3 regions of the Pseudomonas sp. XK-1 genome follow, and region 2 is predicted to be linked to each of the others. Evidence: predicted binding sites of a transcription regulator. Region 2 holds the regulator's gene; each other region holds the start of a gene.
The links. Region 2 encodes sigma-54, which starts transcription at its own class of promoters, with help from an activator protein. Its sites were predicted from a motif close to ANTGGCATNNANNTTGCTNT; they were not measured.
Positions count from the first base shown of each region.

Region 1: the regulator sigma-54 is predicted to act here: its motif matches at 1,896-1,915, upstream of WMW70_RS09300 (ammonium transporter).
Region 3: the regulator sigma-54 is predicted to act here: its motif matches at 2,417-2,436, upstream of flgB (flagellar basal body rod protein FlgB).

Region 1 is NZ_JBBPES010000003.1:200,219-204,983, reverse strand. Features, by position in the region: gene WMW70_RS09310 (methyl-accepting chemotaxis protein) at 1-20, opposite strand, end outside; gene WMW70_RS09305 (hypothetical protein) at 172-351, opposite strand; gene WMW70_RS09300 (ammonium transporter) at 406-1,779, opposite strand; partial or broken gene WMW70_RS22085 (methyl-accepting chemotaxis protein) at 2,037-2,729, opposite strand; gene WMW70_RS09285 (DUF1989 domain-containing protein) at 3,117-4,765, opposite strand, start outside.
Region 2 is NZ_JBBPES010000001.1:750,820-755,584, reverse strand. Features, by position in the region: gene WMW70_RS03335 (KdsC family phosphatase) at 1-92, shown strand, start outside; gene lptC (LPS export ABC transporter periplasmic protein LptC) at 101-670, shown strand; gene lptA (lipopolysaccharide transport periplasmic protein LptA) at 657-1,199, shown strand; gene lptB (LPS export ABC transporter ATP-binding protein) at 1,202-1,927, shown strand; gene WMW70_RS03315 (RNA polymerase factor sigma-54) at 2,061-3,575, shown strand; gene hpf (ribosome hibernation-promoting factor, HPF/YfiA family) at 3,769-4,077, shown strand; gene ptsN (PTS IIA-like nitrogen regulatory protein PtsN) at 4,093-4,566, shown strand; gene rapZ (RNase adapter RapZ) at 4,569-4,765, shown strand, end outside.
Region 3 is NZ_JBBPES010000002.1:244,255-249,019, reverse strand. Features, by position in the region: gene bfr (bacterioferritin) at 1-352, opposite strand, end outside; gene WMW70_RS06825 (bacterioferritin-associated ferredoxin) at 1,030-1,248, opposite strand; gene WMW70_RS06820 (peroxiredoxin) at 1,523-2,125, shown strand; gene flgB (flagellar basal body rod protein FlgB) at 2,485-2,892, shown strand; gene flgC (flagellar basal body rod protein FlgC) at 2,908-3,351, shown strand; gene flgD (flagellar hook assembly protein FlgD) at 3,379-4,047, shown strand; gene WMW70_RS06800 (flagellar hook protein FlgE) at 4,091-4,765, shown strand, end outside.

The sequences.
Region 1 (4,765 bases), on a different contig from region 2:
GCGGATTTGAACCAGGCCATGAACGACTCCTCGATATTTCAGGACGCTACCGGGCTGATCGATACGCAAGGCGAGCGCGGCAAAACCCAAGGGCTCTTCCTGCGCGAAGAGGGCGGTGGCGTGGTAGCGACGCGGAAAAGGGGCCGGCGACGAACGCCGCCGGCCGGGGGCTCACTTAATCTTGGGCAGCTCGTCATCCGGAAGGGCGTAGCTGTGCTTCTCGTGGATCATGGTGGCGATCAGCGCGTAGAGGCTGACGCCGGCCACCAGCAGGCTGATAAAGATCAGGATGGCGGGTTTGTCGGCAAAGGTGAACACGGCGCTGGCACCGTCAAAGGTGGTGATGCTCATGGTAAGGCTCCTTTAGGTTGGCCTGCCGCCCGTTGGCAGCAGGCCACATGGCACTCAGGCCGGTTTGCTTTCGCCGATCAGGCTGGTGGGTGCAGGGGCAGAGCCGCCTACGCTGGTGCTGGTGCCGTACATCGAGTCCCACTCCGGGTAGGCCTGGGCCGGTACTTCGGTCAGGTCGAGGCCGCGCTCTTCGGCGTGGGCCGGAACCCGTAGCATGTCGAAGTGCTTGAGCGCGTAGGAAATGACGTAGCCAGGGATAAAGCCCAGCGCAGCCAGTACCACGGCACCGCCCAGTTGGCCGAAGAAGCTGATGGGGGCCATGCCGTTCACGTTCGGGTAACCGGCAAGGAAGACGCCGCTGATCACCAGGCCGGCGAAGCCGCCGAAGCCGTGTACAGCGAAGGCACCGACCGCGTCATCCAGACGGAATTTGAGCAGCAGGTTGTTGACCAGCGGAGCGGCAGCGGCGACGCCCATGCCGATCAGGTAGGCCAGCCCGGGGTGGTACAGGTCCAGACCCGGAGCCACCGAGATGATCCCGACCAGGCCACCGGACATCATCCAGAACGGCTCGCGGGTGGTCAGGTAGGCACCGATCAGGCCGCCGGCAAAACCCATCAGGGTGTTGAAGGCAAAGGCCGAGAGGTTGGTCGGCTGGCCGTAGATGTTGATCCACTGGGCACCCGAGTTGTAGATGATGCAGCCGCCGAGAAAACCGAAGAAGCCGACGATGATCAGCATCAGGCCGACCACGCTCATCGGCATGCTGTGGCCGACGATGGCGTTGGCGCTGCCGTCCTCGTTGAAGCGGCCGATGCGCGCACCGAGGTTGATGACCACGGCCAGGGCGAAGAAGCCTGCAATCAGATGCACCACACCGGCGGCACCGACATCATGGTAGCCCCACTTGACGGTCAACCAGCCTTCCGGATGCCAGCCCCAGGAGGCCGCGACCAACCAGAGGAAGCCACCCAGCACGATGGTGAGGATGATAAAGGCGCTCATCCGTGCACGCTCGATCAGCGCGCCGGACAGGATCGAACCGGTGGTGGCGGCGAACATGGCGAAGGCCGCCCAGAAGATGCCGGTGGCATTGTCCTGGATGTTCGGCCCCATGGATTCACTCCAGGGCATGCCGGCGAGGAAGGCGTCCATGCGCGGCACCAGGCCGTCGGGGAAGCCGTTGTACACGGCCCAGCCAAGCAGAAATACGCTGGGAACAATAAAGCCGAAGGCGAGGATATTCTTCACCCCGGCCGCCAGGGCGTTCTTCAGGCGTGAGGCACCGATCTCATAGGACAGGAAGCCGGCATGAATGCAAACCATCAGGGCGATACACCACCAGTAGAATATTTCCATATTCAGGGTGTTGGTCATCTCTATCAGAGCCTGTAGCTCCTCTAGAGTGGGGGTTTTCTGCTCTTCCATCAGTCGATCCTCGATTCGAATTCGTGGTGATACAGCGGTGTTGGCAGCTTTTGTTGGAGTGGATGGCCGCAGGCCTTGGGTGTTTATTCGTAGTTATAAAAAGTTCCCTATAAGAATAAGCAATCCCTGTGCCATAACGCCTTTCTCGCACTGCGGCCAGAATCCGGGGAGGTGGCGGATAATCGGGTGATGAAATGCCCTGTTGCAGTTCGTTTGGCGGCCTATTTGCCTGAATTTGGGTCGTTTCAGCGGTTCCGCTGCAGCATGTTCTGGATCTGCTGCACCGACTCCTGGGTGCGCCGGGCCAGGTTGCGTACTTCGTCCGCCACCACGGCGAAACCGCGACCCTGTTCGCCGGCCCGGGCGGCTTCGATGGCGGCGTTGAGCGCCAGCAGGTTGGTCTGTTCAGCAATGCCCTTGATGGCCTCGGCAACCTGGGCAATCTGCTTGTAGGTGTTCTGAATGCTGTCCTGTTCGCGCAGGCGCAGGGCCTCGGCGGCCTTTTCATCGCTGATGTCGCGCACGGCCCCGATCACTCGTACCAGCACGCCGTTGGCGTCATAGAGGCAGCGCCCGCGCTCGCGGTACCAGGTTTCGCCGCGGGTCTTGTGGCGCATGCGGTACTCCACCACATAGGCTGGCTCGCCCTTGGGGTCGGCGATGTGCCCGGCGAATACGCGCATGACCTGCTTCAGGTCCTCGGCGGGGACTACGCCGAAGAAGCTGTCCCAGCCATCGGCAAACTCGGCGCGGCTGTAGCCGATCAGGTTGCGAAACTGATCGGACCAGCGGATGACATTGTTCGGGTGGTCGGCGTCGCCATTGACCACGCTGAGGTCCCAGCAGCCCTCGGTAAGGGTTTGCTGAGTCAGCGCCCAGGCCTGGGCGTCCTGCTGCCACTGGCCTTCGCGGGCCGCGTAGGCATGGCACTGTTCCTGGCTGCGCTGCATCTGCTGCTCCAGCTGCTGGCGCTGGCGTTCGCTGTTGGCCAGTCGCTCGCACAGTTGCTGATACTGCTCGGCGCTGCAGGGGGCGGGCGGGGTGGCACGGGCCTGTTGCTGGAACTGCTGGTGGGCGCGCCAGCTACGGCTCAGGCGCTGGAGAGCGTCGAGCAGTTGCGGGTGGCGTTGTAGGCGTGGGCTGTGCTGGGTGTCGCTCGGCTGATCATCGATCAGTTGGCTGAGCCGCTGGGCGAGGTCGCCGGCCAGCTCCTTGGACGCATCGTTGAACCACATTGGCCACTACTCCCTGCTTACGAGACCATGGTTGCCTGCAAAGCCCGGCACTGGGCCATGCAGGCAACAGACCCTAGCAATTCTTCGGCCAGTCGACTGGGCTTATGCCCGCACGCGGGTTTTCTCCGGGTCGTAGGCGATGGTGCCAGGGCCAACCGTGGCGGCAATGCGCTTCTGCTGGCCGTCCAGCTTGCCGATTTCCAGCGCAGTGCCGGGTTCGCAGTAGCCGACATCCAGCCGGCACAGGGCGATGTTCTGCCCCAGCAGTGGCGAGCGGGTGGCGCTGGTGATCACCCCGACCTGTGCGCGGCCAACGTGCACGCAGTCACCGTGGTGGGCCACTTCGTTGCCGTTCAGGCGCAGGCCGACCAGCCTGCGTTGTGGGTTGGCACTGCGCCGCAGCAAGGCCTCGCGGCCGATAAAGTCGTCCTGCTTGGATTTCAGCGGTACGCAAAACCCGATGCCGGCCTCGAAGGGATCGGTCTGGTCGCAGAACTCATAACCGGCGAAGATCAGCCCGGCCTCGATGCGCAGCATGTCCAGGGCGTCCAGCCCCAGCGGCACCAGGCCCAGGGGCTCGCCCAGCTGCCAGAGACGCTGCCAGACCTGCATGGCATCGCTGGGGTGGCACCAGATCTCATAGCCCAGCTCGCCGGTGTAGCCGGTGCGCGAGACCATCAGCGGCGGGCCGTTGTAGTCGTCGAGGCGGCCGGTGAGAAAACGGAACCAGCCGAGGTCTGCCAGCGCCGGCTGGGTGCCAGGCGTCCAGATCATCTGGCTCAGCAGTTCACGGCTTTTCGGCCCCTGTACGGCGATGTTGTGAATCTGTTCGGAGGCCGATTTGATCCACACCTTCATGCCGAGTTTTGCCGCCTGTTCGCGCAGCCAGATACCGGCGTAGTCCTCGCCGCCGATCCAGCGGAAGGCATCTGCGCCCAGGCGCAGCAAGGTGCCGTCGTCGAGCATGCCGCCGTGCTCATAACACATGGCCGAGTACACCACCTGGCCGATTGCCAGTTTGCGTACATCACGGGTCAGGCAGTAATTGAGCAGGGCTTCGGCGTCTGGGCCGAGCACCTCGAATTTGCGCAGGGCCGAAAGGTCCATCACCGCCACCCGTTCGCGGCAGCCGTGGTATTCCTCCAGGGTGCCGTAGCCGTCGAAGTGGCTTGGGGTCCACCAGCCGCGGTAGTCGACGAAGTGGCGGGTGAGGGCGGATGTGCCGGGGTGGAAGCCGCTTTCGCGGGTCAGCACCGGGTCGGCGTCTGGAGTCGGGCGATTGGCCATGGCGATACTGAAGCGCTCCTTGTCGGAATACACGCGGATATGGATGTCGGTGGGCTGCCAGCCGTTGGCCGGGTCGATGTCGTCCGGGCAGGAACTGCTGGCGCAGACCAGGTCGGTCATGGCGCGCAGCAGCACATAGTCACCGGGACGCGACCAGGGCTCGTCGAGGGTCAGATGCTGGTGTGCGTCGACCCCGGTGTTGAAGAAGAAGTTGATCGCCGGCCAGCCGGCGCGGCCCTGCACCCCGTGTTTGGCCAGGGCGCGGCTGATGTTGTCGCTGCAGTTGGCATGGCCGAAGTAGCCCTGGGCTTCGTAGTAGCGCGCCGTGCAGGCCAGGGCGAAGGTGTCGTGACGGCCGACGGTGTCGCGCACCACCTCCAGCATCGGTTGCAGGTTGCGGTCGAAGAACTTGCTGAACAGCCCGGGGCCCGGGTAGGTGCTGCCGTTCAGGGTGCGGGTGACGG
Region 2 (4,765 bases):
CCCGGGGCGGCGAAGGTGCCGCCCGCGAGTTCTGCGAACTGATCATGCGCGCCCAGGGCAGCCTCGAAGCCGCCCAAGCCGCCTACCTATAGAGCCCACCATGTCGCGTAAACTGCTCAACATTGCCCTGCTCGCCTGCGCCGCCGCGCTGCTGGCGGCGCTCGGCTACTGGAATATCAACCCCGCAAGCTTCTCCGACGGGGACAAACCGGGCACCGCGCAGAACACCATCGATTTCTACGCGACCAATATCACCACCGTGCAGTACATGCCCGACGGCTCGCTGCATTACGAGGTCACCGCGGATAAGACCGAGCATATCCAGAGTACCGACATCACCCTGCTCGACAACCCGAACATGCAGCTGTACCGCGGCGAAGAGCTACCATGGAACATCAGCAGCGAGCGCGGCGAAGTCGCCCCCGCCGGCAAGGAAGTCGAGCTGATCGACAAGGTGCGCATCGCCCGCACCGACGCCAAGGGCCGCCCGACCATTCTCACCACCAGCCGCCTGACCGTATTCCCCGAGAAGGAATATGCGCAGACCGAGCAAGCCGTTAGAATCGACGCCGCCAATGGGGTGACCACGGCACAAGGAATGAAAGCGTACTTGAATGACGGCAGGATGCTCCTGCTGTCCAATGTAAGAGGTCAGCATGAGGCTCGTTAAAACCCTCCCCCTTCTTTTCGGTCTCAGCGCCGCGCTCGGAAGCATCAGCGCCTGGGCCCTGCCATCGGATCGCGAACAACCGATCCGGATTCAGGCCGACAGCGCCGAACTTGACGACAAGCAAGGTGTGGCCGTGTACCGCGGCACCGTGGTTATCACCCAGGGCACGCTGAAGATCACGGGCGACACCGTGACCATCACCCAGACCCCGGCGGGCGATATCGACGTGTTTACCGCCGTCGGCAAGCCGGCTTATTACGAGCAGCTGCCGGCCACCGACAAGCAGATCGTCAAGGCCTACGGCCTGACCATCCAGTACTTCGCCGCCAACGAGCGCATCGTGCTGATCGACCAGGCCAAGGTGATCCAGGAAGGCAACACCTTCGAAGGCGAGAAGATCGTCTATGACACCCAGCGCCAGATCGTCAACGCCGGCCGTGCTACAGGCAGCAATGTCAGCGTGCCGCGACCGCGCATCGACATGGTGATCCAGCCCAAGAACAAACCAGCCGACCAGCAGGCGCAGTAACCATGGCCACATTGAAAGCCCAGCACCTGGCCAAGAGCTACAAAGGCCGCCAAGTCGTGCGCGACGTCAGCCTGAGCATCGACAGCGGGCAGATCGTCGGCCTGCTTGGCCCCAATGGCGCGGGCAAGACCACCTGCTTCTACATGATCGTTGGCCTGGTCCAGGCCGACCAGGGTCGCATCCTGATCGACGACCTCGATGTCAGCCACCAACCGATGCACGGCCGCGCCCGTGCCGGCATCGGCTACCTGCCGCAGGAAGCCTCGATCTTCCGCAAGCTCAGCGTGGCCGACAACATCATGGCCATTCTGGAAACCCGCAAGGACCTGGACCGCAGCGAGCGGCGCAAGGAGCTGGAAAGCCTGCTGCAGGAATTCCATATCAGCCATATTCGTGACAACCTCGGCATGAGCCTGTCCGGCGGCGAACGCCGGCGCGTAGAAATTGCCCGCGCCCTGGCGACCTCGCCCAAGTTCATCCTGCTCGACGAACCCTTTGCCGGGGTTGACCCGATCTCGGTCGGCGATATCAAACAGATCATCTACCACCTCAAGGCCAAGGGCATTGGCGTGCTGATCACCGATCACAACGTGCGCGAGACCCTGGACATCTGCGAAACCGCCTACATTGTCAGTGACGGCCAACTGATCGCCGAAGGCGACTCCGCCGCCATCCTGGCCAACCAGACGGTCAAAGAGGTGTACCTGGGGCATGAGTTCCGCCTGTAACAGGGGCTTTTCTCACGCAAACAAGCACCACCCCTAGGCAAACCCCTTAGAGTCAGGCATATAATTTGCTTCCTTGTGGCGCTTCCGCGCCCTGTAGTGGATTGCGCACAGACGCCGGTAAATAAGGTCTGCAATGAAACCATCGCTAGTCCTGAAGATGGGCCAGCAGCTGACGATGACACCGCAGCTGCAACAGGCCATTCGCCTACTCCAACTGTCGACCCTGGATCTGCAACAAGAGATCCAGGAGGCACTGGAATCCAATCCGATGCTCGAACGCCAGGAAGACGGCGAAGATTTCGACAACTCGGACCCCATGGCCGATGGCGCAGAAAGCGCCACTTCCAGCGAACAGCAAGAGTCCAGCTTCCAGGAGCCCAACTACCAGGAAACCACGCAGACCGTGGACAACCTGGAAGAAGGCGACTGGGGCGAGCGCATTCCCAATGAACTGCCGGTCGACACCGCCTGGGAAGACATCTACCAGACCAGCGCCAGCAGCCTGCCGAGCAGCAGCAACGACGATGACGAGTGGGACTTCACCACCCGCACGTCCAGCGGCGAGAGCCTGCAGAGCCATATGCTCTGGCAACTCAACCTTTCGCCCATGTCCGATAAGGATCGCCTGATCGCGGTCACCCTGATCGACTGCATCAACGAGCAGGGCTATCTGGAAGAAACCCTGGAAGAAGTGGTTGAAGCCTTCGACCCGGAACTGGATATCGAACTGGACGAAGTCGAGGCCGTGCTGCACCGCATCCAGCAGTTCGAGCCCGCTGGCATTGCCGCGCGCAACCTCGGCGAATGCCTGCTCCTGCAACTGCGCCAGCTGCCCGCCAAAACCCCCTGGCTGAGCGAGGCCCAGCGCCTGGCCAACGACTACCTCGACCTGCTCGGCAGCCGCGACTACAGCCAGCTGATGCGCCGCATGAAGCTCAAGGAAGACGAGCTGCGCCAGGTTATCGAGCTGATCCAGAGCCTCAACCCGCGCCCCGGCTCGCAGATCGAATCGAGCGAGCCGGAATACGTGGTGCCCGACGTGATCGTACGCAAGCACAACGAGCGCTGGCTGGTGGAGCTGAACCAGGAAGCCATGCCGCGCCTGCGGGTCAACGCGCAGTACGCCGGTTTTGTGAAGCGCGCCGACTCCAGCGCCGACAACACCTTTATGCGCAACCAGCTGCAGGAAGCGCGCTGGTTTATCAAGAGCCTGCAAAGCCGCAACGAAACCCTAATGAAGGTCGCCACGCAGATCGTCGAACACCAGCGCGGCTTCCTCGACTACGGTGACGAGGCGATGAAACCTCTCGTATTGCACGATATCGCCGAGGCGGTGGGCATGCACGAGTCAACCATCTCGCGGGTCACCACGCAGAAATTCATGCACACCCCGCGTGGCATTTACGAACTGAAATACTTCTTCTCCAGCCACGTCAGCACCTCCGAGGGCGGCGAATGCTCGTCCACCGCGATCCGCGCCATCATCAAAAAACTGGTCGCCGCGGAAAATGCAAAAAAGCCGTTGAGTGACAGCAAGATCGCTGGTTTACTGGAAGCACAGGGCATTCAAGTAGCCCGCCGTACAGTCGCAAAGTACCGTGAATCCCTCGGGATAGCGCCATCCAGCGAGCGCAAGCGATTGATCTAGGCGGTACAAGAAGGAAGACGGTTCACACTGCACGCAACAACACCCGGCCTCGCCTTTTCGCGCAAGCAACTTCGCTGCCAATGCGCGGGCGGCGACAGTGCCAGACTCGTTCTGCCAGGGTCTTCCACGCCACAGTGTTCCGGCGGCAGGCCTATTGCCTGCCTCTTACACACGGCAACAAGGAGAATGCGGTATGCAAGTCAACATCAGTGGACACCAGCTGGATGTGACCGACGCCATGCGCGCCTACATCGAGGAAAAACTCGGTCGATTGGAGCGCCACTTCGACAAAATCACCAATGTGCAAGTCATCATGGAGGTCGAGAAGCTCAAGCAGAAAATCGAAGCGACCCTGCACATTGCCGGCGGCGAGGTTGTCGCCAATGCGGTACACGAAGACATGTATGCAGCAATCGATTTACTCACCGACAAACTCGATCGCCAACTCATCAAGCACAAGGAAAAACAGCTCGACCGTCAACAGGGCGCACTGGCCCGCTGACCTCGTCTATCTCCTATGATCCGACTTGAAACTATCCTGACCCCCGGCCGTTCCCTGGTGAACGTGCCGGGCGGCAGCAAAAAACGTGTTCTCGAACAGATTGCCAACCTGGTGGCGCGCGAGCTGCCTGACCTGGACGGCCAAGACATCTTCGAAAGCCTGATCGCCCGCGAAAAACTCGGCTCGACCGGTTTCGGCAATGGCATCGCCATTCCGCACTGTCGCCTGCCCGGTTGCAACGCACCGATCAGCGCCTTGCTGAGACTCAATGCCGCGGTGGACTTCGATGCCATCGACGGTGCCCCGGTCGATCTGCTGTTTGTTCTGCTGGTTCCCGAAGCCGCGACCGACGCCCACCTGGAACTGCTCCGGCAGATCGCCAGCATGCTCGACCGCAGCGACGTGCGTGACCGCCTGCGCCAGGCTCAGAGCAATGAGGCCCTGTACCAGGTGGTGGTCGACGTGCAAAGCCAACTCAATCGAGACTGAGCATGCGCCTGATCATCGTCAGCGGTCGCTCCGGCTCCGGCAAAAGCACCGCCCTCGATGTACTTGAGGACAACGGCTTCTATTGCATCGACAACCTGCCCGCCGGCCTACTCCCAGAGCTGGCCGAGCGCGCCCTGCTGCATACCGAGCTGCTCCACCCGCAGGTGGCCGTGTCGATCGATGCGCGCAACCTGCCCAG
Region 3 (4,765 bases), on a different contig from region 2:
CGCGGCTGGCGTAGTCGCCGATGCTCTCGCAGTAGGCAATCGCCGCCTTCAGGTCGATATGCGCCTTGTGCTCGATCTTCAGATCGCACTCGAGCATTTCCTGGGTGTTTTCACCGATCAGGATCTTGCCCAGGTCTTGCACGTTTGGCAGGCCTTCGAGGAAGAGGATGCGCTTGATCAGCTTGTCCGCATGCTTCATCTCGTCGATGGACTCGTGGTACTCGTGCTCGCTGAGCTTTTTCAGGCCCCAGTCTTCGTACATGCGCGCATGCAGGAAATACTGGTTGATCGCGACCAGCTCGTTACCGAGGATCTTGTTCAGATGCTGGATGACTTTCTTGTCGCCTTTCATGTCTGCTTCTGCCTTGCAGGGGAGTTAGCACCAAATTCTGGGCCGATGGTTTTCGGCTGTCAAACCTAAGCAATTGAAATTAAAGTTAAATTTAATGTAAGTGCGAATACTTAGTTTCTGCGTCTTTCGGCTAACGCATTGAATTACGGAGATAAAAGTCTCTGGGAGAGACTTTCAGCGTCGTATGGCGATGGGGACGCTTAGTTATTAGCCGTGATTTTCTTCTATCGACCTCGATTCGCGGGCAAGCCCGCTCCTACAAGGGCTGGGCGTGTCGATAACAGTTAACTCAGACATAGCCATAAAAATGGCTATGTATCAATTCCGTGTGGCATGGGCCGTTTGGGTAGGGGCACCGTGCGCGCCAACACTCTGCAGTCAGCGCTGGTGAGCACGGCCTAGGCGGCCTCGCGTCACCCTAGGAAGTCAGGTCCGGCTCACTTAAGTACCGAAGCCTGAACGCACGCAGCACTGGGACACAGCCTAAAAATGGCCGGGAGCCATCTTTAACGTCGTGTAGCGACGGCCCGGAGGGTGACCGTGTTAGATGGCAGGCCATAAAAAATAGCCGGGAGTTATTTTTAACGTCGCGCAGCGACGGCCCGAAGGGTGGCCGCCATGGATGGCAGGCCATAAAAAACCGGACACAAGGTCCGGTTCTTGGCAGCGGCGAAAAATCAGGCGGTTACAAAGCTGGCGGGGTAGGCGAGGGCGGCCTGGCTGCTTTGCACTTCGCTGAGGGTGTCGCGGACCACCTGCTTGGCCAGGCAGGCGCATTTGCCGCATTGGCTGGCAACGCCGAGGCTGGCGCGGACATCGCGATAGCTGCAGCAGCCATCGTAGATGGCATCGCGAATTTGACCGTCAGTAACACCTTCGCAAAGACAGACGTACATGATTTAGGCTCGCCGCTGGGCTGTGGGTTAAGTTGCAAGAGATACTAATGCTAATGAGAATGCTTGTCAAAAAAACTATTTGCCAGTGCCTGCTGACGTGCCGTCAGGCCTGGTCGGGGCGGTGGCGCTATGGTCCGGCTGAAGGCCACAGCGGTGGGCGGTGGGTAAAGGTGCGGTGTATGATGAGTAGCCCTTTAGGTGCAAGCCCAGGCGCTGCGTAAGCTATGTGCGCGCTGCGGGCCTGCTCTGGACTGATCAATCAAGGAGATCTCGAATGAGCGTACTCGTAGGTAAGCAAGCCCCGGATTTTGACGTTGCAGCGGTGCTGGGCAATGGCGAAATCGTCGACAGCTTTAGCCTGTCCGCGGCGATCAAGGGCAAATACGGCCTGGTGTTTTTCTACCCGCTGGACTTCACCTTTGTCTGCCCGTCCGAACTGATTGCGCTGGATAACCGCATTCCCGAGTTCCAGGCGCGTAATGTCGAAGTGATCGGCGTTTCCATCGATTCGCACTTTACCCACAATGCCTGGCGTAACACCCCGGTGGACAAGGGCGGCATCGGCCCAGTCAAGTACACCCTGGCGGCCGATATCAACCATGCCATCTGCAAGGCCTATGACGTCGAGAACGCCGATGGTGTGGCCTTCCGCGGTGCCTTCCTGATCGATACCAAAGGCATTGTTCGCTCGCAAATCGTCAATGACCTGCCGCTGGGTCGCAATATGGATGAGTTGCTGCGTCTGGTCGATGCCCTGCAGTTCACCGAAGAGCATGGCGAAGTTTGCCCAGCCAACTGGAAGAAGGGCGACAAGGGCATGACCGCTTCGCCAGAAGGCGTTGCCCAGTACCTGTCGGAGAATGCTGCCGGCCTCTAGGTTCGCAGCGCTGCACAAAGAACCGGCCTCGCGCCGGTTTTTTTGTGCCTGGTTTTTGTGTGGGCGTTGCCGAGCGCTGCGCATCTATATACAGCTGCGAAGCGAGGTGTCGCCCGAGCAGTCTTGCCATGCCCTGGCAACATGCCAGGCTGTCGGCCGCATTGCCGCATTGCCGCATTGCCGCATTGCCGCATTGCCGCATTGCCGTCTGGAGGCGGAAAGCCTTTGCCGCTTTTGTCTTTCTCTAAGCGGATAAATTGCATAAGCCATTGAAATATATGTAAAAAATAAAATGGCACAACGATTGCTTATGGTTTGCTACGGAAAACAGCAACGGCAACCGGCAAAGGTTTCTGACCATGAGCATCAGTTTCGATCGGGCACTCGGCATCCATCAGCAGGCACTCGGCTTTCGCTCCCAGCGTGCGGAAGTCCTGGCCAACAACATCGCCAACGCCGACACGCCGAATTACAAGGCGCGCGACCTGGAGTTCGCCACGGTGCTGGCCGAGCAGAGTGCCAAGACCCAGCGCGGCCCGGTCAACCTGAATCGTACCGATAGCCGGCATATCGCTGCCGATGGCATCCAGGTGGGGGAAGCCGAACTGGCCTACCGCACACCGTTCCATCCATCGATTGATCAGAACACCGTCGATCTGCAGATCGAGCAATCCAACTACGCGGAAAACTCGGTGCAGTTCCAGGCCAGTTTCACCTTGCTCAACAGCAAATTCAAAGGGCTGGTCAGCGCCCTGCGCGGCGATTAACAGGAGTCCGATGCCATGTCCCTAGCCAGTGTGTTCAATATCGCCGGAACCGGCATGAGTGCCCAGAGCACTCGGCTGAATACCATTTCCAGCAACATCGCCAACGCCGAGTCGGTGTCATCGAGCATCGACCAGACCTATCGCGCCCGTCATCCGGTGTTTTCCACCGTGTTCGAGCAGGCGCAGAACGGTGATCGCGGCTCGCTGTTCGCCGATCAGGACCAGGCCGGTCTCGGTGTTCAGGTGCTGGGCATCGTCGAGGATCAGAGCAGCCTGGTGCCGCGCTACGAGCCCAATCATCCGGCTGCCGATGCAGGCGGCTATGTGTATTACCCCAACGTCAATGTGGTGGAAGAAATGGCGGACATGATTTCCGCCAGCCGGGCCTTCCAGACCAACGTTGAAATGATGAATACCGCCAAGCAGATGATGCAGCGCGTATTGACCCTGGGTCAGTAAGCCGTCGGGCACAAGGAGCGCATGAGTATGAGCACTGTAGGCGATGTCAGTGGTACGGCACTGGATCAGTACCAGATCAAGAATCAGAACACGGCCAACAAGGAGCTGGGCAAGAATGAGTTCCTCAACCTGTTGGTGGCGCAGTTGAACAACCAGAATCCGCTGGAGCCGCAGGGCAACGGCGAGTTTATTGCCCAGCTGGCGCAGTTCAGCCAGGTGGAAGGGATCGAGAAGCTGAACACCAGCATGGGCTCGCTGCTCAGCGGCTACCAGTCTTCCCAGGCCCTGCAGGCCTCTTCGCTGGTCGGTCGCAAGGTGATAGTGCCATCGGAGACGGCGGTGGTCGACACCAGCGAGAGCTTCAAGGCCAGCCTGGTGCTGCCAACCAGCAGCAGCAACGTCTACGTCAACGTCTACGACAAGACCGGGGCGGCGGTGAGCCGCATCAATATGGGCGAGCAGGCCGCCGGCAATGTCAGCTTTATCTGGGACGGCAAGGATGCCAGCGGCAATCTATTGCCGCCCGGCACCTACAAGTTTGAAGCGCAGGCGACTTACGAGGGCGAGACCAAGGGGCTTTACACCATGCTTCCGGCCAACGTCGACAGTGTGGTCCTGGGCGGCAGCGAGTTGATGCTCAACCTGGCGGGGCTGGGCAGTGTGCCGCTGTCCCAGGTGCAGGTCATCGGTCAGTAACCAACAGCTTTGAGTGCCGGCTGTTCCGGCAAAGGAGACTTCCATGTCGTTCAATATCGGTTTGAGTGGCCTGCGCGCTGCGAGCAGTGACCTCAACGTCACCGGCAACAATATCGCCAACGCTGGTACGGCCGGCTTCAAGCAGTCCCGGGCGGAGTTCGCCGATGTCTATGCGGCCTCGGTGCTCGGCTCCGGCAAGAACGCCCAGGGCAGCGGGGTGCTGCTGAGCAACGTGTCGCAACTGTTCAATCAGGGCAATATCAACTACACACAGAATGCCCTGGACCTGGCGATCAACGGCAATGGCTTCTTCCAGACCAGCAATAACGGCGAGGTCAGCTATACCCGTGCCGGTTACTTCGGTACCGACCGTGACGGCTTTATGGTGAACAACTTCGGTTACAAGCTGCAGGGCTATCCGGTCGACGATAACGGCAACCTGCAGAATGGCGTGATCAGCGACCTGCGCATCGAAACCGCCAGTCAGGCCCCGCGGGCGACTACCGCCCTCAACCAGACCTTCAACCTGAACTCGACCAATACCGTGCCGGCAACCTGGCAGGGCGCTTATGACACCTCGATTGCCGGTGCCGTGGATCCCCTGAACCCGACTGCCGCGGAAATCGCCGCGGCCGAAGCGGTGGCCAATGCTTCCTTCGATCCGGCCGACCCGACCACCTACAACTCGTCCACCTCCACCAATGTCTACGACACCCAG